2 regions of the Halomonas sp. XH26 genome follow, and region 2 is predicted to be linked to the other one. Evidence: predicted binding sites of a transcription regulator. Region 2 holds the regulator's gene; the other holds the start of a gene.

Region 1 (14,679 bases), 1.6 Mb from region 2:
ACGCCACGAATCGTTGCGGGATAGGCCGATTGTAAATAGAGAAGCGCATTCCACATATCACGTAGAAAGCCCTGTGATTCCAGTGTAATAGGAGCATGAATAGAGGCCTGTCCGACCCCTTTTCCTGATCCATGTGGCTCCCCAGTGGAGAAAATGGTTTCGTCACCCGGAACGGGGACGCCTCGTGTATCGGGCACATTTTTTCGAGTATATCGTTTATCCAAGACGGCGCGAGGCTTACCTAAAATAACGAATTCGTCCTCAGTAAGGTCTAGCCAGGAAGAACCGTGGTCGGGCTCGTCATCATCCGTCAGGTCAATGACATCGGGGATGTCTTGAAGCTGATGATAGGGGAACTGAGAGGAGGCATCGTCGCCATCGGTGGCTGGTACTGTCGTTGATTTCTCTCTTTCGCGGTGGATCGTGGCACCATCGGGCTGCGTACAGCCTAATATCTGCAAGCCTAGGAATGTGTTGCCACAATCAATTGGAACGCCAGAAACAGAGATTTCCCCGCTGCCTTGAAACCATGGAGTGACTTTTAAAAGCATCTTATCTTGGGGGAAGCTGGCTTCAGTCTGCGCATAAATATCTCTGGCAGCTTGTTCGGCATAGGGGTCGTACAGCATGTGCGCGAGCAAAATCGCATCGTGCCTATGAACACGATATGTAAATCTGACCGGCCAGGTACCTGGCGATGGGGGCGCATTAAGCGGTCGATAAAGCCGTTCTTTGACCTCCTCCCAACAGTAAGTGGCGAGCACACGCTTGATTTCAGATGATCGACCGTAAACGCGTGCAAAAAATTCGGTGCAAGGGATGAGCAGATGTTTGCCACCTGGGAGGTCAAATTCAATCAGGTACGATTTGTGTTTTCTGTCCAGCGGTAAATAGCTTGCCTCATGAAAGGAGGTATAGAGGCTGCGCCCTGCTTTGTGTAAGTCGTCTAAGGAGACAATCCGCCAGCCGCCCGGAGAGAACGAAACAGGGAATGTTTTCTCCTCAAATGCGATGCGGGAGTTGCTCACGCCCTTTTCCCAGACGGAGCCGATTCTCAATAGCCCGACATGCGTTAAGACCGTCGTTCGCTTAATCACATCTCCTAATTTGTTCTCCTGATCAATAGGTCTTAAAAATACATAAATTTTAGGGACGCTTTGTGAGCGGATATTTTTGAAGATAGGCCCGTACCACCAAACGACCAAGCGCTCAGTTTCGTCTTTAAGGGTGCCATCTTGAAAGCTAAAGGTTCTGCATTGTTTGAGAGAAACGGTCACAAGGGCGTGCTCTATGTAAACTCAACATAGAGATTGTCGCAGTAATTATTGTTTAGTCGCAACGATTGTTGAAAATGACAGCCCCCACCCACTAACGCGGCGGCGCTGGCGCTGTGGTGGGGCTGGCGAAAGGGGCGCTGGCCCCAGTCTGCTTCAAGCGGTAGCCCACAGACTGAACGTACAGCGGCCACCTGCAGCGCATCGTCTTCGCAAAGCGGCGGCAAAATGCCCGGTAAGCGGCTAGCGAGCATGGTTTTTCCGGTGCCAGGAGGCCCTGCTAGCAGCAGGTTATGGCCACCAGCGGCCGCCACTTCCAGTGCGCGGCGTGCCTGCTGCTGACCGCGAACGTCGGCTAAGTCGGCAATGGGGGCCGTGGATCTCATCGAGGCAGACAGTTGGTGGGGCGGTATTTTCTCTTGTCCCAGCAAGTGAGCAACGACCTGCCATAGGGTGTCGGCAGGTAAAACCGGTAAGTCGCCTGCTAACGCGGCTTCGTCGGCACAGGCGCGGGGAATAATCAGTGCTTTGTTGACGCGCCGCGTGGCGAGAGCAAAGGGTAATACGCCGGGTACGGCGCGTAGTTTGCCATCCAATGCCAGTTCGCCTGCGCACTCCATGCCTTCTAGCGCATCTACTGGAATCTGGCCAGAGGCGGCCAGAATACCGAGTGCAATCGGCAAATCGAAGCGGCCACCCTCTTTAGGTAGGTCGGCGGGGGCAAGGTTGAGGGTAATGCGCTTGGTGTTGGGGAAATCAAACCCGGCATTGATGAGCGCGCTGCGCACCCGCTCGCGGCTCTCTTTGACAGCGGTTTCCGGCAGGCCCACCAGCGTTAGTCCCGGCAAGCCGTTGGCTAGATGTACCTCGACATGCACGGCGGGTGCTTCCAGCCCAACCCCTGCGCGCGTGGCCACAATGGCTAGTGTCATGGCGCTCCCTCGCTAGTTTTTTATTCCTGACATAACCCTACGTTAATTGGAACGTTTAAAAATAGCGTGTGCCTGGAAAACTGACCTTAGTTAACAGTTGAGTCGGTTACTTGAGCTGGGCTGCCTGCCGACAGTGCAGCAAACAACTCTCTTGCAAAACGCTGGGCAGAGGGCAGTGCGCCAAAGCTCCATACCGGCGGTAGGCGAACTATCCTGTCATGCCTGACGCTGGGAAGTTGCTGCCACAGGCCGCTGTTTGCAAGCTGCTCTTCGACTCCGATGGGCAGTGGATCGATGATCACCAGCGTTGCTTCTGGGTAGCGCGCCAGCGCTTCAATCCCCACCAGTGAAAACCCCCAGGCATTGGTCGCTTGATCCCAGGCATTGGGGAGGTCGAGCTGCTCCAGCACGGCGTTGTATAAGCTGTTTTCCCCAAACACCCGCACGTGACGGGCATCCATAAACTGTACCATCAGCAGCGTCGCAGTTTCAGACTGAGATAGGGGGCGAGATTCGCGCAGCGTGGTCATCAATATTTGGGTCTCTTCAATAAGCTGCTCGGCCTGGGGCTGGTGCTTGGTTAACTCGCCCAGCTCACGGGTCAGGGTTTGCATCTCTTGCCAGGTATCGGTGCCGGGAGAGTAGAGCGAGAATGAAGTGACCGGGGCAATGCGTTCCAGGCGCGGTGTTAAACCGGCAAACATGGGCGAGATCAACGTCTGTTCCGGAGGCACTTGGGCCAGCAGTTCTAAATTAGGCTGGGCGCGTAGTCCCATATCGGTAGCACTGTCGGGTATCTGTGGCTCGCCCACCCACTGGTGATAATCACTCTGTTGGGCAACGCTGCTAACCGGCGCATCAATGGCCAGTAGTGTTTCAGCGATGGTCCAGTCCACCGTGGCCCACTGCGCCTGGGCAGTAGAAACGCTCAGCATACAAACGGCGAACAGCCCGCAGCGCACGAGCAAAGAGAACAGGTTAGTGTGGCGCATGGTGGTGAGAGGCTATCCAGAAAATAAGAACTGTATTTAAACGATAATATTTATTGTTTGCAAACCTGTATTCAAGGAAAAATGCCCAGGCTGAGTGGCCTGGGCAGGTGGGGTTACAATAAATTAGCAATACTTAGATAAGTGCTTAGATAAGTGCTTGGAACGTCGCTTAGCACAAGCGTTTAGAAACGGTAGTGAACGCTGGCGGTCACACCGCGCTCGGCGCCGAAGTAGCAGTACTCCAGCGAGTTGCAGGAGGCCACGTACTCCTTATCCAGCAGGTTGTTCACATTGAGGCGCGTTTCCACCCCTTCAACGCCGAGTTGGCTTAGATCGTAGCCAATAGTGGCATCCACCAGGGTGTAGTCAGGGACAGTTTCAGTGTTGGCTCGATCGGCGGCAATATCCGCATAGTGGCGTACGCCAACACCGACATCCACGCCGTTTAGCCAGCCCTTATTGGCCTCGTAGTGGCCCCACAGCTGTACTTGGTGGCGTGGGGAGTAAATCGCGTTGTTGCCCTGGTTGCCATCATCGCTTTTAGCGTAGGTGATGTCGGTGAAGCTATAGCCTGCCTGAACCGAGAGGGTATCCGTTAGCTGGGTTTGTGCTTCCAGCTCCAGTCCTTGAGATTCAATTTCACCTACCGCGCGGTAAGGGTCGGATGGCTGCACCTTGGTCGCGACATTCTCTTGGCTGATATGGAACAGCGCTGCACTGAATTGGCTGGCGCTGCCGTTAGGCTGGAATTTTAGGCCGGCCTCCCACTGTTCGCCTTCCATTGGTTGAAGCAGGTCGCCACTCTCATCGACGAAACTAGTGGGGGTGAAGGCAGTGGAGTAGCTTAGGTAGGGCGCTACACCATTATCAAACAAGTAGACCACACCGGCGCGGCCGCTGAACTGGGTATCGCTAAGTGAGCTGGTGTCACCGCTATCGCGGTTGGTATTGTCGATATTTACCCAGTCGTAGCGGCCGCCTAGCGTAAAGCGCCAGTTATCGACGGCGATTTGATCCTGTAGATAAACACCCGTTTGATCGATCTCGTGGCGTTCGCGGGTAGGTGCGTAAAATTCAATCGGCCCGCTACCATAAACAGGATTAAAGGCATTGACGGGGTGGAAATACCCAGTGGGCCACGATACGTCGTTTTCCCGCTGCTGGTAATCAACCCCAACGAGCAGTGTGTGATCCATAAAGCCGCTGCTGATAGTGGCTTCAAGCTGATTGTCGATAGTCCAAGCTTCTAGAGATTCATCGCTACCAGAATAGTAGCGGGTTAATTCGTCAGAGGTGGGTGACGTCCAGCCATAGCCATAGACTTGATTAAGCACCACATCGGAGTTGAGATAACGCAGTAGCTGGCGGCCCGTTACGTCGTCATTAAAGCGATGCTCCAAGGTATAGCCAGCCATGCGCTGAGTACGCTCGTAGGCGTTGTAGTCGGCTTCGCCATCAAAGAAGTTGTTACTGATCTGCTTGCCGTTCCTGGGTACTACCGCTCCTTCATAGGGCACGCCGGAGTGGTAGCCGCCTTCGGGTTCATCCTGTAGATAGGCCTCAACCGTTAGGCTGGTGTCGTCGGTGATATCCCAGCTTAGCCGCGGCGCAATGGCATAGCGCTCCTCTACGGCGGGGCCAAACTGGGTGTCGGCGGTACTGGCAATGCCGGTCAGGCGAAACGCTACTCGCTGCTCTGCGCCAATCGGCCCAGTGAGGTCAAAGGCGGCACTGCGCTGGTTATTATTGCCTACCCGAAAACGTAGCTCACCGCCTTGTTCAAATTCAGGGCGCTTACTGTTTAGCGCCACCACACCACCCGGCGACGCGCGGCCATAGAGCACCGAGGCAGGCCCGCGTACCACTTCAATGCTGTCTAGAAACCACGGATCGATGCGCATACTGCTATGGGAGTTGGCATCGCCCATCACTTTAAGACCATCTAAGAACGTGTTGCTCAAGCTGCCGTCAGAAAAGCCACGTAGTACCAGGTAGTCGAAGCGGTTGGAGGCACCCACCTGGTTGCTGTAAACACCGGGCGTGTAATCGGTGGCGCGCTGAACGGTGCTGACCCCACGGTGATCCATTTGTTCGCGGGTAATGGTAGAAACGCTTTGCGGCGTTTCAATAAAAGGGGTGGTGACTTTAGTGGCCGCCTGCTGGGCGGTTACCGTCACAGTGCCTAGCGCTGTACTTTCCAGTGTACTTTCCTGCGCACTTGCCTGAGCGTAAACCGATGGTGCCGCGAGCGCCGCGAGAACAGCGGCACTGAGCGGAGAGCGTAACAAACGGCGAGGCATAAAAGACATGGGTGTGTACCTGCAATAAGAAGCAATTAACTAATGTGTTAATGAGAATTATTGCGTTTAATTGCTTTGAAAAGGTATGCGCTATGACAAAGAGGTTATGCGTGCTGCCAAAAAATGCAGCGCAGGGGAACTTACGGCAAGACGTTATGGATAGTACGTTATGGATAGTACGTTAGCGATACTTGAAGACTTCATGCGGCGTGACACCAAAGGCCCGCTTATATGCTGTAGCAAAGTTGCTGGCGTGGCGGTAGCCGCAGGCGTGGGCAGTTTGCTGCACGCTATAACCTTTGCGCAAGTACGCCTGAGCTTGGGTCAGGCGACAACGCCGTAGGTAGTCGAATATCGAGCAGCCGTAACAGCGCTGGAACTTGGTGCGTAGGCTACTAGGGCTCATAGCGGCATTTCGGGCTAACTGCTCCAGCCGGTAATTCTGGTTGGGATAATGTTCGAGCTGCTTGCGCAAGAGCTCCAGGCGTTGGTGGTCGCGATGCGAAAGGTCTGGAGGGAGGCCTTCTTGTGTGTTTTTGTCACCGGGTTCCAGGCCAGCGGCAGGCAGGCCATGAGCTAGCAACTGGAACGCAAGGCCTTGCCATAATAGGCACAGCCGTTCTGCTGGCCAGTTCGATGCCAGTGCTGTCTCTAGGCTATGGCGAAGGAGCGGTGGTACTTGCCAAGTGTGTAGCACTGGGGTGGCTGGAGGGGCAACGTTAACAGGCGAGGAAGAGAGAGGCTCGAGACCATCTAGAATCGACACGTTGAGGGTGCTTAAGCGTTGTGGTGCAGGCTGGAATACCTCAAGCCTGGTCTGCTGGTTGAAGTGTGCACTGAAGGCGTCGCCAGCCTGTAACTGAAATGACTGGTGGCCGAGCCCCACATGGATGCAGCCCTCAAGTACCACACTGAGAAACCACGGAGCGGTACGACGGGAGGTGGAGGCATAAGCGTGCAGGACATCAAGATCTGAGTGCGTCACGCGTAGGGCCGGGGTGATCTCGATATCCATCACACGCCCGCGAGCTACGTAAGGCGATGGGGGGCGGTCAGGCGCTTCGGGAAAGCGGTAATCGATCCCGAAGCGCTGACCAAGGGCCAGCAGGTCATAGGTGGTGAGTGGCGCGAGTGTGTCGAGTGTCGCCATTCCCATTACCTCGCTGTTGAGCGGCTGCCTGCGAGTAGCGGGGCGGTGCTTAATACGCCATCGACCAGTTCAGGGTGTAGGTACGTCCGCGCCCTTGATAGTCGTAGAGGTATTCTGGACCGTAGTAGGGCGAATAGAACATGGCGGCCCGCTGGCCCCAAACGGTGGAGTACTGATCATCGAGTAGGTTCTGTATGCCCAGACTCACGGTGCCAAAATCGGTCTCCTGGCTGAGCGATAGATCGAGGGTCGTGTTGCCATCGATCTCACGATCCGCATCGTCTTTCAGGTCGAAAGTATGGCTGGCTTGCAAGCGCGCCGAACGCACGTAGTCGGTCCAGCCGATAAAGGCAGTGGAAGAGGAGAGCGATGCATAGCGGGCGTCACGCTTTTCCCACTCCCCTTGGCCGTTCTCCTGCTCGGAACGCACCAAGTGTAGGGTACCGCCGACCTCCAGGCCGTTGTCGAAGTAACGGGTTACCGCGCTCTCTAGGCCAAAGTCGCGCTTCTTTTCGTCCACTACGCTGACGCTCAGGTCCTGGGCGTTCTCTACCGCCTTGTCCGACCAAGCGTAGTAGAGTGCCGTTTGAGCCATCCAGTTGCCCCCCTGGTAGCGCCAGCCTAGCTCCACCTGATCTGTCTCGATGGCAGATAGAGGGTTGTTATCGACACTCACCTCGGGGCTCTTGCCGTAGTATTTGGCGGGATCTGGCAGCTCGAAGCCCTGGCTAAACTGCAGCCAGTTCTGGTGACCGTTGCCGTAATCGTAGAGGGCGCTGGCATTCAATAGCGTGGCTTCGTAATCGTTCTTACCGCCGGGAATACCCTGGAAATCGTCCACTTCGACATCCATATGCTGCTGCCGCAACCCTGCGGAGAGCTTAAGCGCCTGGGTGGCCTGCCAGTCACCTTGGACGAAGCCCGAAAGCCCGTCCACCTGATAGCCTGGATAGCGGGGCTCAACACTTGAAGCCTGCTGCACCAGACCACCGGTGGTATCCGAGATATCGGTATCGAACAGCATCTGGCTGGCATCGAATTTTTCTCGATCCAGGTCGAGCCCGTAGGTCAACGAAACGTCATCACCCAGGCGCGACTCAAATAGCGCTTTAATGCCGCTTAAATCAGTGTTTTGTTGCGATGCGCGAAACTGCAGACCGTCGGCGACTGGGTAGGGAAATGCCTGAAAACTGGACTCTTCCTCCCGGTGAAACGCCTGCAGGTAGAAGTTTTGCCCCCACAGGTTAGCGTGGTGATAGTTGACGTTGACCAGCTTGCGGTCGGTTTCCGGATCGCGCTGTGAACGGTAGCCGTCGCGAATCTCGGCATCGTTCAAGTTGGGCGTGGCTGCGTCGAGGTTGGGAAAGTAAACACCCCGATTACCTTCGTAGCCGGAACGATACAGCTGGGCGCCCAGCTCCAGGCTCTGTTCATCGGTCAAACGGAAAGAGAGGTTGCCCAATACATCAATGCTGCGATTGTCCTGCAGGTCGGTCTGGGCAATATCGGGAAAGATCTCTTGGCCGCTGCCGTCATAGTGACGACCGTTGTCACCAATGGCGGTACCCAGGTAGCCCTGAACCCGCTCATTGCCGCCGCTGATCGATTGCGACAGGCGTCGATCCATATCATCGCTGTTGTTGAAGCCCGTGGTGATGCCAGCTTCGGTGCGCCAGTTCAGGCCTTCTTCGCCTTTGCGCGTAATGATATTGATCAAGCCCCCCGTAGCACCGCCGCCATACAGGCTGCTGGCGCCGGAAAGCACTTCTACACGCTCAATATTGAAGGGGTCAATGGCGTCGAACTGACGGGAAAGCCCACGCGAACTGTTCAGAGATACGCCATCGATAAGCACCTGCACGCCCCGACCACGCATGTTTTGCCCATAATTGGTGCGCCCTTGCGGTGCCAGATCCAGCCCCGGCACAAGTTGCCCCAATGCCGTCTTTAGGTCTGCACCATTGCGGGTCTGCTGTTGCAGCATCTCTTTGTCAATCACCCATACCGCGCCAGGTATCTGACTGATCTGGGTCGGGGTGCGGGAGCCAACCACTACCATGGTATCTTCAGCGTTTGCGTTTAGCGTGGATCCAGACGTTGTGTTTTGGGCGAAAACATTGCTGGAAAAGCCTAGTAATAGACCCGTGCCAATGAGTGCAGCCGTTGAAGAAGACCAGTCAGACATGATGAACAATCCGCGAGCAGTTAGGGAATAGGAGGCGGAGAGTATCACCACAACAGTCAATGTCAATGATATTGATTCGTGTTTATCAAGTCGGTATGACGCTCTTTACGTCATCAACATCAACGTATTAAGCCACCACTTAGTGTCGGCAATAGGCGTCGTAAGCCTATTGCCGTCCGTTCTGGGTTTAGGCGGGCTTGTTATCCTCTGAACCATCACTGTTCGGTTCAGGAGCGGGGGTTGGTGGTGCTTCTGCTTCAACGGGGGAAGGGCTCGTTGAGGTAGAAGCTTCCACGGCTGCCTCAAGGCTGGCCACTTGGCGCTCTAGAGCTTCAACGCGGGAGCGGGTGCGCTGTAATACATCCATCAAAATATCAAAGTCTTCCCGTGACACCAGCTCCAGCCTGTCAAAGGCACCACGCACTACCTGCTGTACGCCTTTTTGGATATCTTCCGGGGCTTGGGACGCGTTCTGTAAACGATCCCCAATTTGCTGGGCTAAACGGCTAATGCGATCTTGAGGCGCCATCGCTCTCTCCTTAAATGACCACGCATAAATGTGCACTGCTTACTAACTATAAGGATACGCAACCCGCAGTCGATGCGCATGCATCGTTTACAAATTAGCCTCTGGCCTCTCTTTATCGGCGGGGTGTATCAAAGGAGTGCATCGAAATGGAGCGCCGCGTTTTTATTAATGTTCTTTTATGGTGCAAGCAGGCAGTGGCGGCTGCTGCTAAGTCTTCCTTGCCACCGAATAATCTTGAATTTTATAAAACAAACTGCTGACTTATAAGAAAAAAAAGTTGGGTGGCATGGTATGCGCATTAACGAGATAAGCAGTTAATTCGGGCGGCGCTGCCGCTACCTAATCCAGCAGGGGAGATCCGGGATGAAACTCATCACCGCTATCATCAAGCCATTCAAACTTGACGACGTTCGTGAAGCGCTCGCTGACAACGGCGTTCAGGGCATCACGGTGACTGAAGTTAAAGGCTTCGGTCGTCAAAAGGGGCATACCGAGCTGTATCGTGGTGCGGAGTACGTCGTCGACTTTCTACCCAAGGTAAAAGTTGAAGTGGCCGTGGACGACACCCGGTTAGAGAGCGTATTGGAAGCGATCTGTAGCGCGGCTAACAGCGGCAAGATCGGTGACGGCAAGGTGTTTGTGACACCGCTTGAAGACGTTATTCGGATTCGGACAGGCGAACGCGGTGCAGACGCCGTTTGAAGCTGTTTTTTCGGATCATTTCTATAGTTCAACGGGGAACTTAAAATGAATGAGTTGACTGATCTGAGCTACGCGCTCGACACGTTTTACTTCCTAATTTGCGGCGTGCTCGTCATGTGGATGGCCGCTGGCTTCTCAATGCTTGAGGCTGGCTTGGTACGTTCAAAAAACACCGCCGAGATTCTGACCAAAAATATCGCGCTATTTGCGATTGCCTGCACCATGTACTTGCTGGTGGGTTACTACATTATGTATTCCAGCAGCGCGGGTGGCTTCCTACCCAACCTTGGTTTCTTGATTGGCGCTGAAAACAGCGTGGATGCAGTGACCGCAGGCGGTGATGATGCGCCTTACTACTCAATGCGCTCTGACTTTTTCTTCCAGGTAGTGTTCGTGGCCACTGCCATGTCGATTGTGTCTGGTGCGGTTGCTGAGCGCATGAAGCTGTGGGCTTTCCTGGCCTTCGCAGTGGTGATGACAGCCTTTATTTATCCGGTGTCTGGCTACTGGACGTGGGGCGGCGGCTGGTTGTCTGAAGTCGGCTATTCCGATTACGCGGGTTCCGGCATTGTTCACTTAGCAGGTGCCGCGGCTGCCTTAGCGGGTGTATTGGTGCTTGGCCCACGTAAAGGTAAGTATGGTAAAGATGGGTCTATCCACGCGATTCCAGGCGCCAACATGCCGCTGGCCACACTGGGTACTTTTATCCTTTGGATGGGGTGGTTCGGCTTCAATGGTGGCTCTGAGTTGAAAATGTCTGATATCAGCTCTGCCAACAACGTTGCTCAAGTGTTTGTTAACACCAACGCGGCCGCTGCCGGTGGCGTGCTTGCCGCACTGATTCTTGCCAAACTGTGGTTCCGTAAAGCGGACCTTACCATGGCGCTTAACGGTGCACTGGCTGGTCTTGTCGCGATTACTGCGGATCCTCTGTCGCCCTCTGCGCTAGGCGCTGCGGTGATTGGGGCGGTAGGTGGCTTGATCGTTGTCGCTGCGATCGTCACGCTGGACAAGCTGAAGCTTGATGATCCGGTCGGCGCTATCTCGGTACACGGTGTGGTGGGTATCTGGGGCGTGCTGGCGGTTCCGCTGACCAATGGCGACGCTTCTTTCGGCGCACAGCTGATCGGTATCGTTGGTATCTTTGGCTGGGTATTCGTTGCGAGCCTGGTGGTGTGGTTGGTGCTGAAAGCCATCATGGGTATCCGCGTTAGCGAAGAAGAAGAGTATGAAGGTGTCGATATTGCTGAGTGCGGTCTTGAAGCCTATCCCGAATTTAGCGTTAAGAAATAAGCTTACGCTAATGAAATGAGCTGGCGTGCTCTTTTGGCCTCCCCTAGCGGGAGGCCTTTTTGCCTTAGTGCATTGTTACAATCCATTGGCGCTGATTTTTTATTCTCTGCCTGTAGCGGTGTATGCTTAACGCTAACGGGCTTGGCTAACAGCAGTGTCCCGCCAACCTTTAATAAAAGGCCACCAAGCTAGAGGATGTCGCAATGAAATTGATCTCAGCCATTATCAAGCCGTTTAAGCTTGATGACGTACGCGAATCGCTCTCTGATATCGGCGTGCAGGGCATTACGGTAACGGAAGTGAAGGGCTTTGGCCGTCAGAAAGGTCACACAGAGCTATATCGTGGTGCAGAGTACGTGGTGGATTTTCTGCCCAAAGTAAAGCTAGAAGTTGCGGTAGATGACGATATGGCGGAACAGGTTATTGATGCCATTACGCAGGTTGCCAATACAGGCAAAATCGGCGACGGCAAAATCTTTGTCATGCCGCTGGAGCAGGTGATCCGTATTCGTACCGGTGAAACCGGTAAAGACGCGGTTTAGGTTTGTTAACTGTAAATAGTGAGTGGTGAATGGTAAGTAAAAAGCAGTAAGTTGTTGAACTATAGGTAGTAAGCAGCACAAAGCCCCTGTGGATCATCTCCAGCAGGGGCTTTGTATTAGTGATGTAGTCATTAAAGCGACTAGAATTTTTCTACTCACTACTCACTACTCACTACTCACTACTCACTACTCACTACTCACTACTCACTACTCACTTCTCAACAAAGGCACGCTCAATCACGTAATCGCCCGGCTCGCCCATCCGCGGGGAAATATTCAGGCCCAATTCGTCTAGTAGTGCGCTAGTGTCGTCGAGCATGGCGGGGCTGCCACAAATCATCGCGCGGTCTTGGCGCGGATCAATCGGCGGAAGACCGGTATCTTCAAACAGCTTGCCGCTGCGAATGTGATCGGTCAGGCGTCCCATGGTGTGGAATTCTTCACGGGTGACCGTGGGGTAGTACACCAGCTTCTCGGCAATCTCTTCGCCTAAATACTCGTGAGCAGGTAGCTCTTTGGTAATAAAGTCGGCATAGGCAAGTTCAGATACTTCGCGCACGCCATGTACCAGCACCACTTTTTCAAAGCGCTCGTACACTTCAGGGTCTTGGATCAGGCTCATAAACGGTGCAAGGCCTGTTCCGGTGGAAAGCATGTAAAGGTTGCGGCCGGGAAGTAGGTCATCGCATACCAGCGTGCCCGTAGGCTTGCGGCTGACCATAATTTGGTCGCCAACTTGAAGGTGCTGCAAGCGCGAGGTGAGCGGGCCATCGGGTACTTTGATGCTGAAAAATTCCAGATGGTCTTCGTAGTTGGGGCTGGCGATGGAGTAAGCACGCATCAGCGGTTTGCCATTCACTTCCAGGCCAATCATCACAAACTGACCATTTTTGAAGCGTAGGCTACGCTCGCGAGTGGTGCGGAAGCTGAACAGGGTGTCGTTCCAGTGGTGAACGCTGAGGACTTCTTCCAAGGCAAACTTGCTCATGCTAACTCCTCCAATGGGCAGAGTGGCCTAAGCCTCGTCTGCCATATTCTAAAAAAGCATAAAAGATGGCTAAATATGTTGCTGCTAATTCTAAATAAAGAGAGATATATCTGTTAAGCAAATTATACTGATAACACTTATCTAAAAAATAGATATGCCGCCGAAACAAGATAGGTTGTCTCTATGCACTACACCCTGCGCCAGTTGGAAGTCTTTGTGGCCGTCGCCCAGCACGAAAGTGTTTCTCAGGCGGCGCGTGCCCTCGCTATGTCCCAATCTGCTACCAGTACGTCGCTAGCGGAGCTTGAGCGTCAATTTGACTGCCAGCTTCTCGACCGCATGGGAAAACGGCTGAAGCTTAATGCATTGGGCTTTCAACTGTTGCCAAAAGCGGTGGCCCTGCTGGACAGGGCCGAAGAGGTAGAGGAACTGTTGCGCGGCCAGCAGGGCGTAGGCGCATTGGATGTGGGCGCAACGCTAACCATTGGCAACTATCTAGCAACTCTGTTGATCAGCGATTTCATGCAGCGCTACCCCGGCAGTCGGGTGCGGCTAGCGGTGCGTAACACGCGTCACATTATTGAGAGTGTACGCCAGCACTCGCTTGATTTAGGGCTGATTGAAGGGCAGTGCGACGACGATATGATTATTAGCCAGCCATGGGTAGAGGATGAGCTGTGCGTCTTCTGCTCGCCGCGCCACCCGTTGGCGGGGCGCGAGCATCTTGAGCTGGAACAACTGTTGCGTGAAGACTGGATTATGCGCGAGGAGGGCTCTGGCACCCGTATGACTCTTGAGCACGCCGCGCGGCATCGGCGTAGTCGGTTTAATACCCTGTTGGAGCTTGAGCATACCGAGGGAATTAAGCGGGCAGTAGAGTCGGGCCTGGGGATTGGCTGCGTTTCCAGGCTAGCACTACGTGATGCTTTCCGGCGCGGCAGCTTAGTGCCTCTGCCAACACCGGAATTAGACTTAAAACGTCAGTTCACTTTCATCTGGCACCGCCACAAGTACCTTACCACGGGGGTACGCGAGTTCTTGCGACTTTGCCGCGAGATGACCGCGGGTGCCAAGCGCAGTGATGATATTCCACTGCCGCCGATTCCTTAGTCACTCAATACGATAGTCACTCAATACGATGGCAAAACGTTGGGCGAGTTGACTGCTAGGGGAGTCGAAGGGTGTTGAGACAGCTTGAAGCTGCTGATGGTGCCCTTAAGATGATCAGCTTGCTCTTTCAGCTGTTCAGCGGCAGTGGTGGACTCTTCCACCATGGCAGCATTCTCCTGGGTCATACGGTCAAGTTCAGACACGGCGATATTGATCTGCTTGATGCCATCGCTCTGCTCACTCGTGGCGGAGTTGATTTCTTCCAACACATCGGTGACGCGAGTGATATGAGCGACTATATCCTGCATGGTTGCGCCCGCGTTTTGCACTAATGCGGTACCGTTATTGACTCTGCTTTGTGAGTCTTCAATGAGTTTTTGAATATCGTTGGCGGCTTCACTGCTGCGCCCTGCTAATTTGCGTACTTCATCAGCAACTACTGCAAAACCACGGCCATGTTCCCCTGCCCGGGCGGCTTCTACGGAGGCGTTAAGGGCCAGCAAGTTGGTTTGGAAGGCAATACTGTTCATTAGCGTGACGATTTCGCCAATTTTATGGGAGGCCTGGGAAATATCTTCCATCGTGGTAACCACATTGGCGACCACTTGCCCGCCTTCTTTAGCTACTTTCGAGGCCGTTTGAGAGAGCTTGTTGGCTTCTTGGGCCGAGGCCGCGGTGTGCT
Region 2 (14,679 bases):
CATCACTTGGTCTTGATGACTTGGTCTTAATGACTTGGTCCTTATGAACTAGCCTTTATGGCCCAGTCATTGAGACATATAGGGGTTAGAGTGCCAGCGTATCGCGTAAGTGTTTGAACAGCTTGCGCGAGCTGGTCGGTGGTTTACTTTGCTCACGCTCTTTACGCGCATTGCGCACTAGTTGTCGTATTACCTGACGGTCAGCGTTAGGGTATTCCGCCATAAATAGATCGACAGCGCTGTCGCCTTCTTCGACTAACCGATCGCGCCATTTTTCTAGCCGGTGAAAGGCATGATCGCGCTGCTCTTTTTCCTGCTCGATAGCGTCGAAGACACCCTGTATGGCAGTAAGGTCTTCTTTGCGAATAAGCTTGCCCACATATTGCATATGGCGACGGCGGCCTTCATGGGAGCGGATGCGAGAGGTTTCTTCTATGGCGCGTAACATGTCGTCAGAGAGCGGAAATTTTGCGCGCTCGGCTGGTTTCATCGCGATAAGCGTTTCGCCAAGCGCCTGGAGAGCATGCATTTCCCGCTTGAGCTGAGACTTACTAGGGCGCTCTTCTTGTTCATCAATATCGAGGGGTTCGGGGCGTTGCTTAGGCATACTAGAACTCACTAATTAGTTTCGTTTGCAGCATTATATCAGGCTGCGACCACAACATTGATCCGCCAATGCGATTCAGGCGAAAAGGAGGCCAAAATGGCACAAGCATTTGATGCAGCGGCCCAGCAGGTGCTGTTAACCCAGCGTGCTGAAGAGGCGCTTGCGCTGGCAAAAAAATTAGGCGCAGATGCTGCTGAAGTCGGCGCTAGTGTAGATCAAGGCCTTGGGATAAGCGTGCGTCTTGGAGAGGTGGAAACTGTCGAACTTTCACGTGATCAAGGAATTGCCATTACGCTATATGTTGGGCAGCGCAAGGGCAGCGCCTCGTCTACCGATGCCAGCAGCGCGTCAATTAAAGCCACGGTAGAGAAAGCCCTGGCAATTGCCCGTTATACGGGGGAGGACCCTGCCGCAGGGTTAGCAGATGCGTCGCTAATGGCAACTGACCTACCTGACCTTAAAGTGCATTATCCATGGTCGTTGACGACTGATGAAGCAATCGATTTGGCGCTGGCATGTGAGAAAGCGGGGCGTGATGTTGCGGGAATTCATCAGTCGGAAGGCGCTTCGCTATCCAGTGGTGAGGGAGTGCGAGTTTACGCTAACAGCCACGGTTTCCTCGGCACCCAGAAAGGCAGTAGTCATTCACTTTCCTGCATGCTGATTGCACAGGATGAGAAGGGCATGCAGCGCGATTACGATTATACCTCGGCACGTAATCCCGCCATGCTTCGAGATCCCGCGGAGGTTGGCCGCGAAGCGGCGTCACGCACGCTACGTCGGTTAGGCGCTCAACGGCCGCCAACAGGTACCTTTCCGGTGCTGTTCGACCCGTCACTTTCCAGCGGCTTAGTAGGTCACTTGATGGGGGCGTTGGCAGGTGGGGCGCTTTATCGCGAATCCTCTTTCTTATGTGATCGTTTAGGTAGCCAGCTATTCCCGAGCTGGTTTGGCTTGGAAGAGCGGCCTATGGAGGTGGGTGCGACGGCTAGCTCGCCGTTTGATGCTGAAGGCGTTCAAACTCGCAACAATCGCTTTATTGATCAGGGTAGTGTGGCTAGCTATATGCTGTCTGCTTACAGTGCGCGGCGTTTAGGTATGCAATCTACAGGTAATGCAGGTGGGGCACGCAATTTACGTTTGTTAGCGCCGCTGACGCCCCGAGATGATTTGCTGAAGCAGATGGGGCGTGGCATTTGGGTGACTGAGCTAATGGGACAGGGGGTTAACGGCGTGACTGGCGACTATTCGCGAGGTGCTGCCGGCTTTTGGGTTGAAAATGGTGAAATACAGCACCCTATCGAGGAGTTCACTATTGCCAGTAATTTGAATAGCATGTTTGCTGGCTTGGTCGCAGTCGGTGATGACATCGATACCCGTGGCAGTATTCACACGGGTAGCTGGCTAATTGATGCAATGACCGTCGCTGGTAACTAACACCTTAGCTAACAGCTCAGTTAACACGTTGGCTGATGCTGTTTTAATGATGTCAGTGGTATTCACTGATGTTAGTGCTCTTCGTCAAAACGTGCGTCGAATAGTGCTTCAATGGCCTCTAGTGCTTGTTCGGCGTCGTCGCCTTCCGCATGGACTCTAAGTTCAGTGCCACAAGGGGCGGCCAGCATCAATAACGACATAATGTTGGCCGCATCAGCCATTTGCTGTTGTTTGTAAACGTGAATGTTGGCCGAAAACTGTTGGCTACACTTGACGAGTTTTGTCGCTGCACGAGCATGAAGGCCGCGCTGATTAGTGAGTGTTAAGGTTCTTTCTGGCACTCTGGTTCCTTTTAGCCGAGTGGGGTCGTGAAGAAAAGGCGTTGCTTATTGCGCGTTTGTTGAAGGCTCGGATGTGGAGGGCTGCTGTTCACTTAGGGTGTACTGCAGGCCTAGCTCACGATGACGGAGTTGAACCTCTCCCGCTTGTTTCACCAGCATTTGTGCCAGTTGTTCCACCATATAGACAGAACGGTGCTGCCCGCCGGTACAGCCAATAGCAATAGTCATATAACTGCGCTGGCTATTTTGGTAAGCGGGTAGCCACTTTTCCAACCATGTCTGGATATCATTGCGCATTTCTTCTACGACGGGATATCCCTTAAGAAAGTTGATGATGTTCGCGTCACGCCCAGTGTATTGGCGCAGCGTAGGGTCCCAGTAGGGATTTGGTAAGCAGCGCACGTCAAAGACGAGATCAGCGTCAAGTGGGACGCCACGTTTATAGCCAAATGACTCTAGTGTCAGCGTTAATCTATCTTCACGCTGTTGGGCAACCTGATCCGTTATTCGGCGGCGCAGGTCATGAACCGACAGACGCGATGTGTCGATCATCAGGTCGGCAAGATCACGGATGTCGAGCAGGGTTTCTTCTTCTTTATTGATGGCCTCTTCAAGCGTCATGTCACTATCACGCGTAAGAGGGTGGCGACGACGCGTGGCTGAGTATCGCTCAAGAAGAATTCGCGCATCGGTGGTTAGATAGATAACCTGGAAGTGAATGCTTTTCTGACGCAAAGATTCAAGCATTTTTGGCAGCTGCTTTAGCGCAGCTGGTAAATTACGCGCATCGATACTTACCGCTAGTTGAGGGCGTGCCCCTTGCTCGCGAAGCTCATCCACAAGGGAGCCGAGTAACATGGCGGGCAAATTATCGATGGCACAATAGCCAAGATCTTCTAACGCTTGTAAGGCGATAGATTTACCGGACCCTGAACGGCCGCTAATGATCACCAGTTGCATAGAGTTTCTCTTGGCATGCCAATAAAAATGGAGGTAAACGTTAAACTAGTAGGCAGTGTCTAGCGGTGGACCATTTAGGTAACAGGTTGTTCACGAATTTTTGCTGTAATAAGGTCCAATAGCTCACGTTGGCTAGCCGCTCTACGAAGCTGCTGACGTGTGTCAACGTTGTTCATGATGGACGCCACTTGCCCTAATAAGGCTAAGTGCGTGTCGTCCGCCTCTTCGGGCACTAAAAGTACGAAAACAAGGTCGACGGGGTCGCCATCAATAGCATCGAAATCTACTGGCTCAGCTAACTTTAAAAAACCAGCGATAGGCGAGCTGCAGTGAGGGCTACGGGCGTGAGGAATAGCAACGCCGTTGCCTATTCCAGTGCTACCCAAACGCTCACGACCAATCAGGCGGCTGAAGACTTCTTGGCTATCTAGGCTTGGCGTGTTTTGCGCAATAAAGGTGCTGAAAAATTCCAGCACCCTTTTTTTGCTGCCCCCGGGGACGTCATACAGCACGCGCTCCGGGGGAAGAATAGTTTCCAACGTCATTGAGTTAACGCACGCCAGCGCCTTGGGCGCGAGCTTGTGCTTTTTCCTTGTGTTTAACGAGTTGACGATCAATTTTGTCCGCTAGTGCATCAATCGCAGCGTACATATCGTTGTCTAATGCTTCTGCGTGTAGATCGGCACCTGCAGCATGCAGGGTGCAGGCAGCTTGCTGGCGCTCCTTTTCAACAGATAAGGTCACTTGTACGGTGGTGATATTGTCATAATGGCGCTCAACGCGTTCCAGCTTCTCATTTACATAGTCACGCAAGGCGTCAGTCAGATCTACGTGATGACCAGTGATATTTACTTGCATTGACGTGCTCCTTATCCATCGGACTGTTCTTCGATTGTAACCCTTTTTGCGCTATTGCAAAGCCCTTAGACAGACTTTGTTCGTTAGCACTGTTTTATTAGCGTAAACGGCGGCGTTCGCTTGAAGAGGGTATACCCATCGACTCGCGATATTTGGCCACCGTTCGCCTTGCCACATTAATGCCACCCTCTTCCAATAGCGCCACGAGGCGGCTGTCTGAGAGAGGTTTCCCGGGCGGTTCATCTTGCACCAGTTTTTTGATTCGAGCGCGGATGGCGGTGCTGGAGTGACTGTCACCGCCGTCCTGGCCACTTACTTGGCTTGAAAAGAAGTATTTGAGCTCAAACACTCCGCGCGGAGTATGAATGTATTTCTGGGTGGTGACCCTGGAAATAGTGGATTCATGCATTTCTACGGCGTCTGCGATATCGGCTAAAATCAGCGGTTTCATGGCTTCTTCGCCGTGTTCCAGAAAGCCTATCTGGCGAGCTATGATTTCTCGGCCCACCCGCAGTAGCGTATCATTTCGACTTGAAAGGCTCTTGATGAGCCAGCGAGCTTCTTGGAGATGCTCTTTTAAAAATTGGTTATCTTGGCTCTTGTCAGCCCGTTTGATCAGGCTTGCGTAGTCAGGTTGAATGCGCAAGCGCGGCAATGCCTCAGGATTTAGCTCCAGGTGCCATCCTTCGTGGTCATGGCGTACGACTAAATCTGGCGTTACATAGCTGTCATCAGTGTCGCCAAAGGCACTTCCTGGGCGAGGATCAAGGCTGCGGATCAAGCGGATGACATCATCAAGCTGCTCATCATCTAGACTTAACCGCCGCTTTAGCAAACGCACATCATCCTTACCAAGCGCTTCCAGAAATTGACGCACTAACCGCTTGGCAGGCATAAGCAGCGGTGTATCTTCCGGTAGTGAGGCGAGCTGCAGCATTAAACACTCCCGCAGGTCGCGAGCAAATACACCGGTGGGCTCAAACTGTTGAAGACGAAGCAAGGTTGTTTCAACTTCACGCTGGCTAAGGCCTTCATGCCCTTGGGCTTTAAGTCCTTCGCGAATGTCATTGAGAGGCTGGGTTAGGTAGCCGTTGGCATCCAGTGCATCGATGAGGCTTTCAGCAATGGCGTGGTCGCGTGGTGAAAAATCTGTCATGGCGAGTTGCCAAAGTAAGTGGCCATGCAAACTTTGACCAGCGGCTTGACGCTCAAAGTCAGGCCCCTCGCTGCTGGCACCATGGCTACCAAGGTCTTGATAAGTGTCTGACCAGTCACTGTCAGTTGAGAGTTCGTTAGGAATGCTTTCGGACCATTCAGCTTCCTGGGGTTCACTAACGGCCTGTTCGCCGAACTCATCTTCCTGCTCAAGCATTGGATTGGCATCAAGTGCTTGCTGAATTTCTTGACGGAGGTCCAGCGTTGATAGCTGTAACAGGGCGATGGCCTGCTGCAGCTGAGGTGTCATGGTCAGCTGTGTACCGATACGCAATTGAAGAGAAGCTTTCATGACCATCTGAGAACCGCTCGTTAATCAGAAAGCTCCACCCTAGTGCGAGTTATGGCTTGGTGCAAGTGCAATAAGTATGCCACCACTACTATTTTTTCTACAGATGGCTGTTTACAAGCGGAAATCAGCCCCCAAGTAAACGTCTCTTACCCGCTGGTTGTTGAGAATTTCCTGAGGGGGGCCACTGGCGATGATATGGCCGTCACCTACAATGTAAGCAATATCGCAAATATCCAGTGTTTCCCTGACGTTATGATCAGTGATCAGCACGCCGATATGGCGCTTTTTGAGGGCTCGAATGATCGTTTTAATATCGCCCACTGAGATTGGATCAACGCCGGCAAACGGCTCATCAAGCAGGATAAAGGCAGGCTCGGTCGCGAGGGAGCGGGCAATCTCAACACGTCTACGCTCTCCGCCCGAAAGACTCATGCCGAAGTTGTCACGAATGTGCGTGATGTGAAAATCTTCCAGTAGCGACTCAAGGCGCTGCTCCCTGGCGCTACGATCGAGCTCTTTGCGGGTTTCCAGGATTGCCATGATGTTGTCGGCGACGGTAAGTTTGCGAAAAATAGAGGCTTCCTGAGGCAAGTAGCCAATACCAGCCATTGCACGTTCGTGCATGGGGGCATGGGTTAAATCAAGCTCATCAATGCCAACCTTTCCCGCATCAGACTTTACCAAGCCGACAATCATATAAAACGATGTCGTTTTGCCTGCGCCATTGGGGCCTAGTAGCCCTACCACGCTGCCTTGAGATATCTCTAGGTTAATATCCTTAACGACACGGCGGCGTTTATAGCTTTTAGCTAAGTGTTGGGCATAAAGTGTTTTTATCGGCGCGCTTTCTGATGCTGATTCTGAGGCTGTGGTTTGAGGTGCGGGCTCTGCGTTATTGGTCGCCACTGGACACTCCTATTGTTCCGGCTGAAGAGTCATGCGGATACGTTGTGGCTCACCACCACTAACATCAGAACGCGCCTGAACCACACCTTGGTCTATAAAGTACTCTAATCGCCCACCTTCAAAGCGATCTGCTTGCTGGGTCAGTTCCGCTTGGTCAATGAGCTCTACCCGACGCTCGGCAACATGATAAATAATACGTTTTGCCCAGCCTTCCATTGGGCTAGCTTGGTCTTCGAGCTGGTTACGTATGTAGGCTCGTCCACCGGTTGCAATGGCACGCGATAGCTCGCCAGCATCGTTGCGCTGAATCTCAACGCGATCGCCGCGCAGTTGCATATTGCCCTGCCGAATATCGACGTTGCCTGAATACACTGCGGTGCCTGCGCGTTGATCGAGATCTAAACGGTCAGCCTCTACTTCTACGGGGGCTTGGCTTTGTGCCATAACCGGTAGCGCTGCCGCTGAAATGGGTAGCGCAATGACGAAGAGTGCCGTGCGAATAAGAACGTTCATCGCGACTCCTACTGAGAACGAGTGGCAGGCGGGTGAACGCCGCGCACGTTATTGGTTAAGCGGATCTGGCTATCATCCAGCCATACATCCATACGTGAAGCGTCAATGCGCTGGGGCGGTTGCTGAAGTATGGTTTCGGCATCGCTCCAAGCATGACGGGTGATGCCATCATAGTGTAATAACTCAGTATTCAACTGCCAGCCCTCATCAGGTGCAAGTAATTGGGCTGAACCAGCTAGCGTGAGCGCCTGCGTGTCAGTATTTAGGGTGCCGGTCTCCGCCGTCGCTAGCCATTGACGCTCTTCGCTATCAAATAGTGTCGCCCTGGGGGAGAGGACATCTGTCATCGCCGTTTGAGGGGTATGAACTAAGCGTGGCGTCGTCAGCGACTGCTGGATGGCTCCGGTGTCACCAAACAGAGTAATTTCTGCATTCTCTAGTACATGGCCGGGCTCTTGAGCACGAGCCTCTGCGTCGATTGATTGGTCTTGAGGGCCGCGCGGATCCAGCCATACCAGTACGCCACCTAAGGCAAACACCATGATGGTTATCCAAATGCGTTTTTTAACCCAAAAGCGCATTACGATTGGCCGTGTAGGTACGTATCTAAAACAGCATCCCAATGACCTTGAGACATCAATAAGGTATCGCAGATTTCACGTACAGCGCCGTGGCCACCAAGCCGATCGGTAATCCAGTCAGCGTGAGTATGCATATAATCAGGAGCATTAGGGACGGTGATGCCTACGCCAGAACGTTTAATTGGAGCAAGGTCTGGTAGGTCGTCACCACAATAAGCAACCTGCTCAAGCGTGATGTCTAGGCGTTGGCAAAGCGCGCGTAGCGTAGTGAGTTTATCCTCGCACCCTTGATACACATGGGTAATTCCCAACGACGCAGCACGTTGGCTGACCATGGGAGAATCACGCCCAGTAATTAAGGCAACATGGATTCCGACGCGTTTCAAAAGTTTGAGGCCGTGGCCATCTTGGGTATGAAACGCTTTGATTTCGATACCGTCAGCTTGAAAATAGAGGCGGCCATCGGTAAGTACGCCGTCAACGTCAATAGCAAGCAATTTTACGCGGCGAATCCGGTCTTGTAGAGCGTCAGGTAGGGCCATGAAGCCTCCGTATTATTAATGTTTGAAAAGATTGATTAAATGACACCACTAGCAAGTAAGTCATGCATATGTAGCGCGCCAATGGGGCGCTGCTGATCATCCACGACCGCCAGTGCGGTGATTCGACTGTCTTCCATGATGCGTACCGCTTCAGCCGCTAACACATCGGGACCGATACGTTTTCCAGGACGTGTCATCACATCATCAACTAGGACGTCACGTAGGTCATGAAACTGATCCAGCGTTCGGCGTAAGTCACCGTCGGTATAAACGCCGGCAAGGCGTCCTTCGCTATCGATTACGCAGGTAAAGCCCAACCCTTGGCGAGTAATTTCCAAGAGTGCGTCCCGTAACGGGCTGCCTAATGCTACTTGGGGGAGGCGTGATCCGTTGTGCATTAAATCCTTTACACGCAAAAGTAGGCGTTTGCCGAGGCTTCCACCTGGGTGTGAAAGCGCAAAATCTTCCGCGGTGAAGCCCCGTGCTTCTAATAATGCCACGGCTAAGGCATCACCTAAGGCAAGTGCTGCTGTGGTTGAGCTGGTCGGCGCTAAGTCGAGAGGGCAGGCTTCGCGCTCAACGCCGCTATTAAGGTGAGCATCGGCGTGTTTGGCTAATGTGGAACCAGGGCGTCCAGTCATGCTGACAAGGGGGGTTCCTAGGCGTTTCAGCAGCGGAAGCAGCGCAGTGACCTCTGCGGTTTCGCCAGAGTTCGAAAGTGCTAGTACAACATCTGCGCGGGTGATCATGCCGAGATCGCCATGACTGGCTTCACCTGGGTGTACAAAAAAAGCAGGCGTGCCGGTGCTTGCCAACGTTGCAGCCAGCTTGCCCGCAATATGGCCGGACTTACCCATGCCGGTTACCACTACGCGGCCCTGGCAGGCGAGGATAAGTTCACAAGCGTGGTCAAAGCTCTCATCAAGTTTTGCCTGAAGTCCACCGATAGCGGCCTGCTCAATTTGCAGTGTGCGCAGCGCACTTTCACGCAGTGGGCTAGGTGTCGATAGTGGCTGGCGCATGAGGGCATCTCTTTTCATAAGCGGTCAAAAGTAGGTCGGTAAGAATAACATCTTGGCGCGGTTTGTAGGTAAGGCGCGTATCCTACTCCTCAGCGCGGTTGCAATGAGCGCATCTGTTACTGTGAGTAGCGTTAAGTTACGATGTTCGATAATATTTCGAAAACACTGTTTTTTAAACTGTCTGTTCTTTATAAACTAGCTGTTTTTTTGAATTATCTGTTTTTAACTAACTAATGCGTAGCCAGCATATACTAATGCTGTTGCGGCAAGACGACCATCAAGGCCAGCCAGCCCATGACCGATGCTCCCTTCATCGAAATTGAAGATTTGTACTTCTCGCGGGGTGATCATGATATTTTTCGCGGAATCAACATGACGATTTCGCGAGGCCAGGTAACGGCTATCATGGGGCCAAGCGGTACCGGAAAGACGACCCTTTTAAAGCTAATTGGTGGGCAATTAACGCCTGACCGGGGGCGAGTGTTAATCGACGGTCAAGATGTCCATCGCCTGTCGCGTAAGGCCCTGTTTACGCTGCGTAAGCGCATGGGTATGTTATTTCAGAGCGGCGCACTGTTTTCAGATCTTGATGTATTTGAAAACGTAGCGTTTCCGCTTCGGGTGCATACTGACTTGCCTGATCCTATGATACGCGATCTAGTGCTTCTTAAGTTACAGGCAGTGGGTTTGCGCGGGGCTAGGCACTTGTCGCCAGCTGAGCTTTCGGGGGGGATGGCAAGGCGTGTGGCGCTGGCACGGGCGGTAGCGCTTGATCCAGAGTTAATCCTTTATGATGAGCCTTTTGTCGGGCAAGACCCCATTTCTATGGGGGTGCTTGTACAGCTAATTAAACGGCTGAATCAGGCACTGTCGCTTACGTCAGTGATCGTTTCGCACGATATCAAAGAGACCCTCAGCATTGCGGATTATCTGTACCTCATTGCCGATGGGCAGGTGGTAGCCTCTGGCACGCCAAGAACCTTAGATACGAACCAAGATCCCCGAGTAAGCCAGTTTATCCATGGTGAGCCAGACGGGCCGGTGCCGTTTCACTATCCCGCTGAGACACTTTACCGCGATATTCTAGGCCAAGCCTCTGCAGGGAAGGTGCGTTAAATGCAATCAAACATTAAACATGCTATTTCGCATGTCGCTCGGCTGGGGCAAAAAGGGTGTGATGCCTTAGAGTCGTTAGGGCGTGCAGGTGTCTTTCTTGCCCAGTCGGCAGTAGGGGTACCTTCTCGGGAAGGGTGGTCGTTGTGGCTGCGCCAAGTGCACTTTGTCGGTGTACTGTCTCTGGCTATTGTACTGGTGTCAGGGCTGTTTATAGGCATGGTGCTTGCGCTGCAGGGGTATACCATATTGGTTGATTTTGGGGCAGAGCAGGCGCTTGGCCAGATGGTTGCTCTTTCGCTTCTTCGAGAGCTAGCGCCAGTGGTCGCTGCGCTACTGTTTGCAGGGCGCGCGGGCTCTGCGTTAACGGCGGAAATTGGCCTGATGAAGGCGACTGAGCAGTTAACCAGCATGGAAATGATTGGCGTTGACCCTCTGCGCCGGGTTGTGGCGCCAAGGTTGTGGGCAGGTTTTGTTGCGCTACCTATTCTTACCGTTGGTTTTAGCGTAGTGGGGATTTGGGGTGGCTATTTGGTTGGCGTGGAATGGCTGGGGGTTTTTGAAGGCTCTTACTGGAGCAATATGCAGGCTAGTGTTTCGTTTGTTGATGATATTGGTAATGGAATAATCAAAAGCCTTGTATTTGCAGTAGTCGTCACCTGGATTGCGGTGTTCCAAGGGTATGACTTAGTGCCTACCTCTGAAGGTATTTCGCGTGCGACAACCCGCACGGTGGTGTATTCATCGCTTGCTGTTTTGGGGCTGGATTTTGTATTGACCGCCGTGATGTTTGGCGGCCTTTAATGGGTGGAGCAATAACATGAAGCGCAGTAAAACCATGGAGTTTGGTGTTGGCCTGTTTATGCTTGCGGGCATTCTGGGGCTTGTTTTTTTGGGCTTACGCGTAAGTGGCATGACGCTTTCAACATCTTCCGACACGTTTCGTCTCGAGGCCAGTTTTTCCAACATTGGCAGCCTGAAACCACGTGCGCGGGTCACCATGGCCGGTGTTACTGTGGGACGGGTAGAGGCTATTGAGCTTGATACCGAGTGGTATGATGCGCGGGTGGTGTTGAGCCTCGATAGTGATCTTGAAGGCCAGCTTTCGCAAGATACTACCGCAGCTATTTTGACGGCTGGGCTGCTCGGTGAGCAGTATATTGGCCTGAGTGTTGGCGGCGCTCCTGAAGTGCTTGAGGAGGGGGATGTTATTCGTGATACCCAGTCTGCCCTGGTGCTCGAAGAACTTATCCAGCAATTTGTATCCAATATGGTTACTAACTAAGCACCGTGGGTGCTGTCAGTTGTCATGAGGTGATTTTAATGAAAGAAAATAGCGTAATGTTGGCCCGTCGTTTGCTTTTTTTGTTGACGCTAGCGGTCGTTCTGCTGCCTTTTGCTGCCCAGGCCCAGTCGAAATCGCCAGAAGCGTTGGTTCGTGAAAACGTCAATGAATTCATGGAGCAGATTAACGGTAGAGAAGATTATTACGCCAATAATCTTAATGAGCTTAAGGCGTTAGTCAACGATAGCCTGAATGATGTAGCGGATTTTCGTTATATTGGCGCTAGCGTGATGGGAAGCTACTTTCGCAACGCAACGCCAGAACAGCGTAGTCGGTTCGCCGATGTTTTTCGTCAAACCCTGATCGACACGTACACGCGTGGTCTCGTGACCTTTGATTACGATGAGTTGCGAGTGTTGACCGACCAGCGCGGTCAGCGCTATGAAGATCAAGCCAGTGTTGATATGGAAGTTGTTGCCACAAATGGTCAGATTTACCCCGTTAGCTACAGTCTGCGACTTTCAAATGGTGAGTGGAAAGTGGTCAATGTTATTGTTAATGGCATCAATTTAGGGCTGACCTTCCGTAATCAGTTTGATCAGTCGATGCGCGAAAATAACCGAGACTACGATGCAGTCATTCGTAGTTGGTCGCCTGAAATTGGTGTCGACGAGCTTGAGCAAGGGGGCAACGCGTGACGACGCTGTTATCTATGCCCCATGTTTCGCTGATTGCGCAGTCTTGCGCGTTGGCTGTTCAGGGTGATCTCAATGTCAATGCAGCGGCCGATGTGGCCGCTGCAGGCGTTAAATGGCTTGAAAGTGCTCGATTAACTGATGTTGTTCTCGATTTTTCAGGCGTTTCAAAGGCAAGTAGCGCGGCGATTAGCGTTCTGTTTGAATGGCTGCGTGCGTGTCACTCGCTAGACATTGTCGTTACGTCGATTGCATTGTCTGCTCCGCTTGAACGTTTAACGTCGCTCGCTGAACTCGACGCGCTAATAGGTTCGCCCAACGCTGAAGCGTGAGTGCTCGTCTAGCATCGCCAAGCGTGTCGCTTTTCTTTATCATGTTCTCCTGTTCCTCACTAATTCAACGTCCTCCCTATTTCAATTACCTAATTCAATGGCCCAAAGGAGTTTCCTGTCTTATGCAACCCAACGAGGTAAAAGCACTGCTTGAGTCCCGCATCGATGGATGTGATTTTCATATCCAGGGTGAAGGCTGCAATTTTCAGGTGATCGCGGTTGGCGAAGCTTTTGAAGGTCTTTCTCCTGTAAAGCGTCAGCAACTGGTCTATGCGGCGCTAAATGACGAAATTGCATCTGGCGCTCTGCACGCCATTAGTATCAAAACGTTTACTCCGGCGCAGTGGCAAACTGCACCGGAAAACGCATAGTAGCGGCTTCTCTATGGATAAATTAATCATTACCGGCAATGGGTCGGTAGATGGCGAAGTGTGGGTGAGTGGCGCTAAGAATGCGGCGTTGCCAATTTTGTGTGCCAGCCTTTTGGCAGATGGTCCGGTCATTATTGGTAATTTGCCTCATTTGCAAGACATCACTACTACGCTGGAGTTGCTAGGACGAATGGGCGTTGAACCTGTGATGGGTGAGAAACTCAGTATCCAGCTTGACGGCTCTCAGGTAACGCAGTGTCATGCTCCCTACGAGCTCGTTAAGAAGATGCGCGCCTCCATTCTGGTGTTAGGCCCGTTGTTAGCACATTTCGGTAAGGCAGATGTTTCTCTACCAGGCGGGTGCGCAATTGGTTCACGTCCGGTGGACTTGCATATCCGTGGTCTTGAGGCGATGGGCGCAGAGATCCGCGTTGAAGCGGGTTATATTCGTGCCCGAGTTGATGGACGCTTGAAAGGAGCCACTATCTTCTTTGATACAGTGACGGTAACGGGTACCGAAAATCTGTTGATGGCGGCAACCCTTGCTGAGGGCACCACTATTCTTGAAAATGCTGCGCGCGAGCCGGAAATTGTCGATCTCGCCGAGTGTTTGATCAAGATGGGAGCTAATATTCGCGGGCATGGTACTGACACAATCGTGGTTGAGGGCGTTGCGACGCTGCACGGCTGCGAGCACGATGTCATGCCTGATCGTATTGAAACGGGTACTTTCCTGGTGGCAGCTGCCATGACGGGTGGTCGCGTGAAAGTGAAGCGCACCCGTGCCGATATTTTAGAAGCGGTGCTTGCGAAGCTTGAAGAAGCGGGTGCTGAGATTACCAGTGGCGATGATTGGATCGCTTTGGATATGCACGGTAAGCGCCCAAAAGCGGTGAATATTCGCACTGCACCTTATCCTGCATTCCCTACCGATATGCAGGCGCAGTTTGTGGCGATGAATGCTGTCGCCGAGGGGCATTCCCGGGTAGTGGAAACCATCTTTGAAAACCGCTTTATGCACGTGCAAGAGCTAAACCGGATGGGGGCGAATATTGCCCTTGAAGGTAATACGGCACTGATTGAAGGCGTAGAAAAGCTTTCAGGTGCGCCGGTAATGGCTACCGACCTTCGTGCGTCAGCGTCATTGGTGATCGCGGCAATGATGGCTGAAGGCGAAACGCTTGTAGATCGTATTTATCATATCGATCGTGGTTATGAGTGCATTGAGGAAAAATTACAGCTGCTGGGTGCGCGCATTCGCCGTATTCCTGGCTAAGCCATGTTATTAACCATTGGCCTAAATAATGAGTAAGCAACTGATTTTGGCCCTTTCAAAAGGGCGTATTCTGGACGAAACGCTGCCGCTGTTGGCAGATGCGGGAATTACCCCGGCAGAAGATTTGGGTAAAAGCCGTAAGCTGTTGTTTGATACTAATTTGCCAGATGTAAAGTTGGTGATTATACGGGCAACCGATGTGCCGACCTATGTGCAGCTGGGTGCCGCAGATGTAGGCATTGCGGGTAAAGACGTTCTGCTTGAACATGGGGCTGAAGGTCTATACGAGCCCCTAGACTTGGATATCGCTCGTTGCAAGCTGATGACTGCTGG

What was found. The regulator sigma-54, encoded in region 2, starts transcription at its own class of promoters, with help from an activator protein. The targets are predictions, from matches to a motif close to TGGCACNNNNNTTGCTNT.
Region 1: J4377_RS17925 (P-II family nitrogen regulator) is a predicted target of sigma-54. The motif match lies at 9,645-9,662, and genes of this name have one in related genera.

Annotation. Positions count from the first base shown of each region.
Region 1 covers NZ_CP071889.1:3,923,768-3,938,446, reverse strand. The annotation lists gene J4377_RS17960 (hypothetical protein) at 1-1,277, opposite strand, end outside; partial or broken gene J4377_RS17955 (YifB family Mg chelatase-like AAA ATPase) at 1,358-2,206, opposite strand; gene J4377_RS17950 (ABC transporter substrate-binding protein) at 2,293-3,198, opposite strand; gene J4377_RS17945 (TonB-dependent siderophore receptor) at 3,381-5,498, opposite strand; gene J4377_RS17940 (helix-turn-helix transcriptional regulator) at 5,680-6,648, opposite strand; gene J4377_RS17935 (TonB-dependent receptor) at 6,698-8,833, opposite strand; gene J4377_RS17930 (accessory factor UbiK family protein) at 9,021-9,362, opposite strand; gene J4377_RS17925 (P-II family nitrogen regulator) at 9,726-10,064, shown strand; gene J4377_RS17920 (ammonium transporter) at 10,110-11,357, shown strand; gene glnK (P-II family nitrogen regulator) at 11,561-11,899, shown strand; gene J4377_RS17910 (ferredoxin--NADP reductase) at 12,111-12,887, opposite strand; gene J4377_RS17905 (LysR family transcriptional regulator) at 13,071-13,997, shown strand; gene J4377_RS17900 (methyl-accepting chemotaxis protein) at 14,018-14,679, opposite strand, start outside.
Region 2 covers NZ_CP071889.1:2,348,936-2,363,614, reverse strand. The annotation lists gene yjgA (ribosome biogenesis factor YjgA) at 86-607, opposite strand; gene pmbA (metalloprotease PmbA) at 704-2,044, shown strand; gene J4377_RS10995 (HPr family phosphocarrier protein) at 2,116-2,385, opposite strand; gene rapZ (RNase adapter RapZ) at 2,431-3,345, opposite strand; gene ptsN (PTS IIA-like nitrogen regulatory protein PtsN) at 3,420-3,890, opposite strand; gene hpf (ribosome hibernation-promoting factor, HPF/YfiA family) at 3,895-4,203, opposite strand; gene J4377_RS10975 (RNA polymerase factor sigma-54) at 4,301-5,716, opposite strand; gene lptB (LPS export ABC transporter ATP-binding protein) at 5,822-6,547, opposite strand; gene lptA (lipopolysaccharide transport periplasmic protein LptA) at 6,626-7,129, opposite strand; gene lptC (LPS export ABC transporter periplasmic protein LptC) at 7,138-7,710, opposite strand; gene J4377_RS10955 (HAD family hydrolase) at 7,710-8,252, opposite strand; gene J4377_RS10950 (KpsF/GutQ family sugar-phosphate isomerase) at 8,288-9,274, opposite strand; gene J4377_RS10945 (ABC transporter ATP-binding protein) at 9,569-10,390, shown strand; gene mlaE (lipid asymmetry maintenance ABC transporter permease subunit MlaE) at 10,391-11,191, shown strand; gene mlaD (outer membrane lipid asymmetry maintenance protein MlaD) at 11,208-11,672, shown strand; gene J4377_RS10930 (phospholipid-binding protein MlaC) at 11,711-12,370, shown strand; gene J4377_RS10925 (lipid asymmetry maintenance protein MlaB) at 12,367-12,699, shown strand; gene J4377_RS10920 (BolA family protein) at 12,822-13,070, shown strand; gene murA (UDP-N-acetylglucosamine 1-carboxyvinyltransferase) at 13,084-14,346, shown strand; gene hisG (ATP phosphoribosyltransferase) at 14,375-14,679, shown strand, end outside.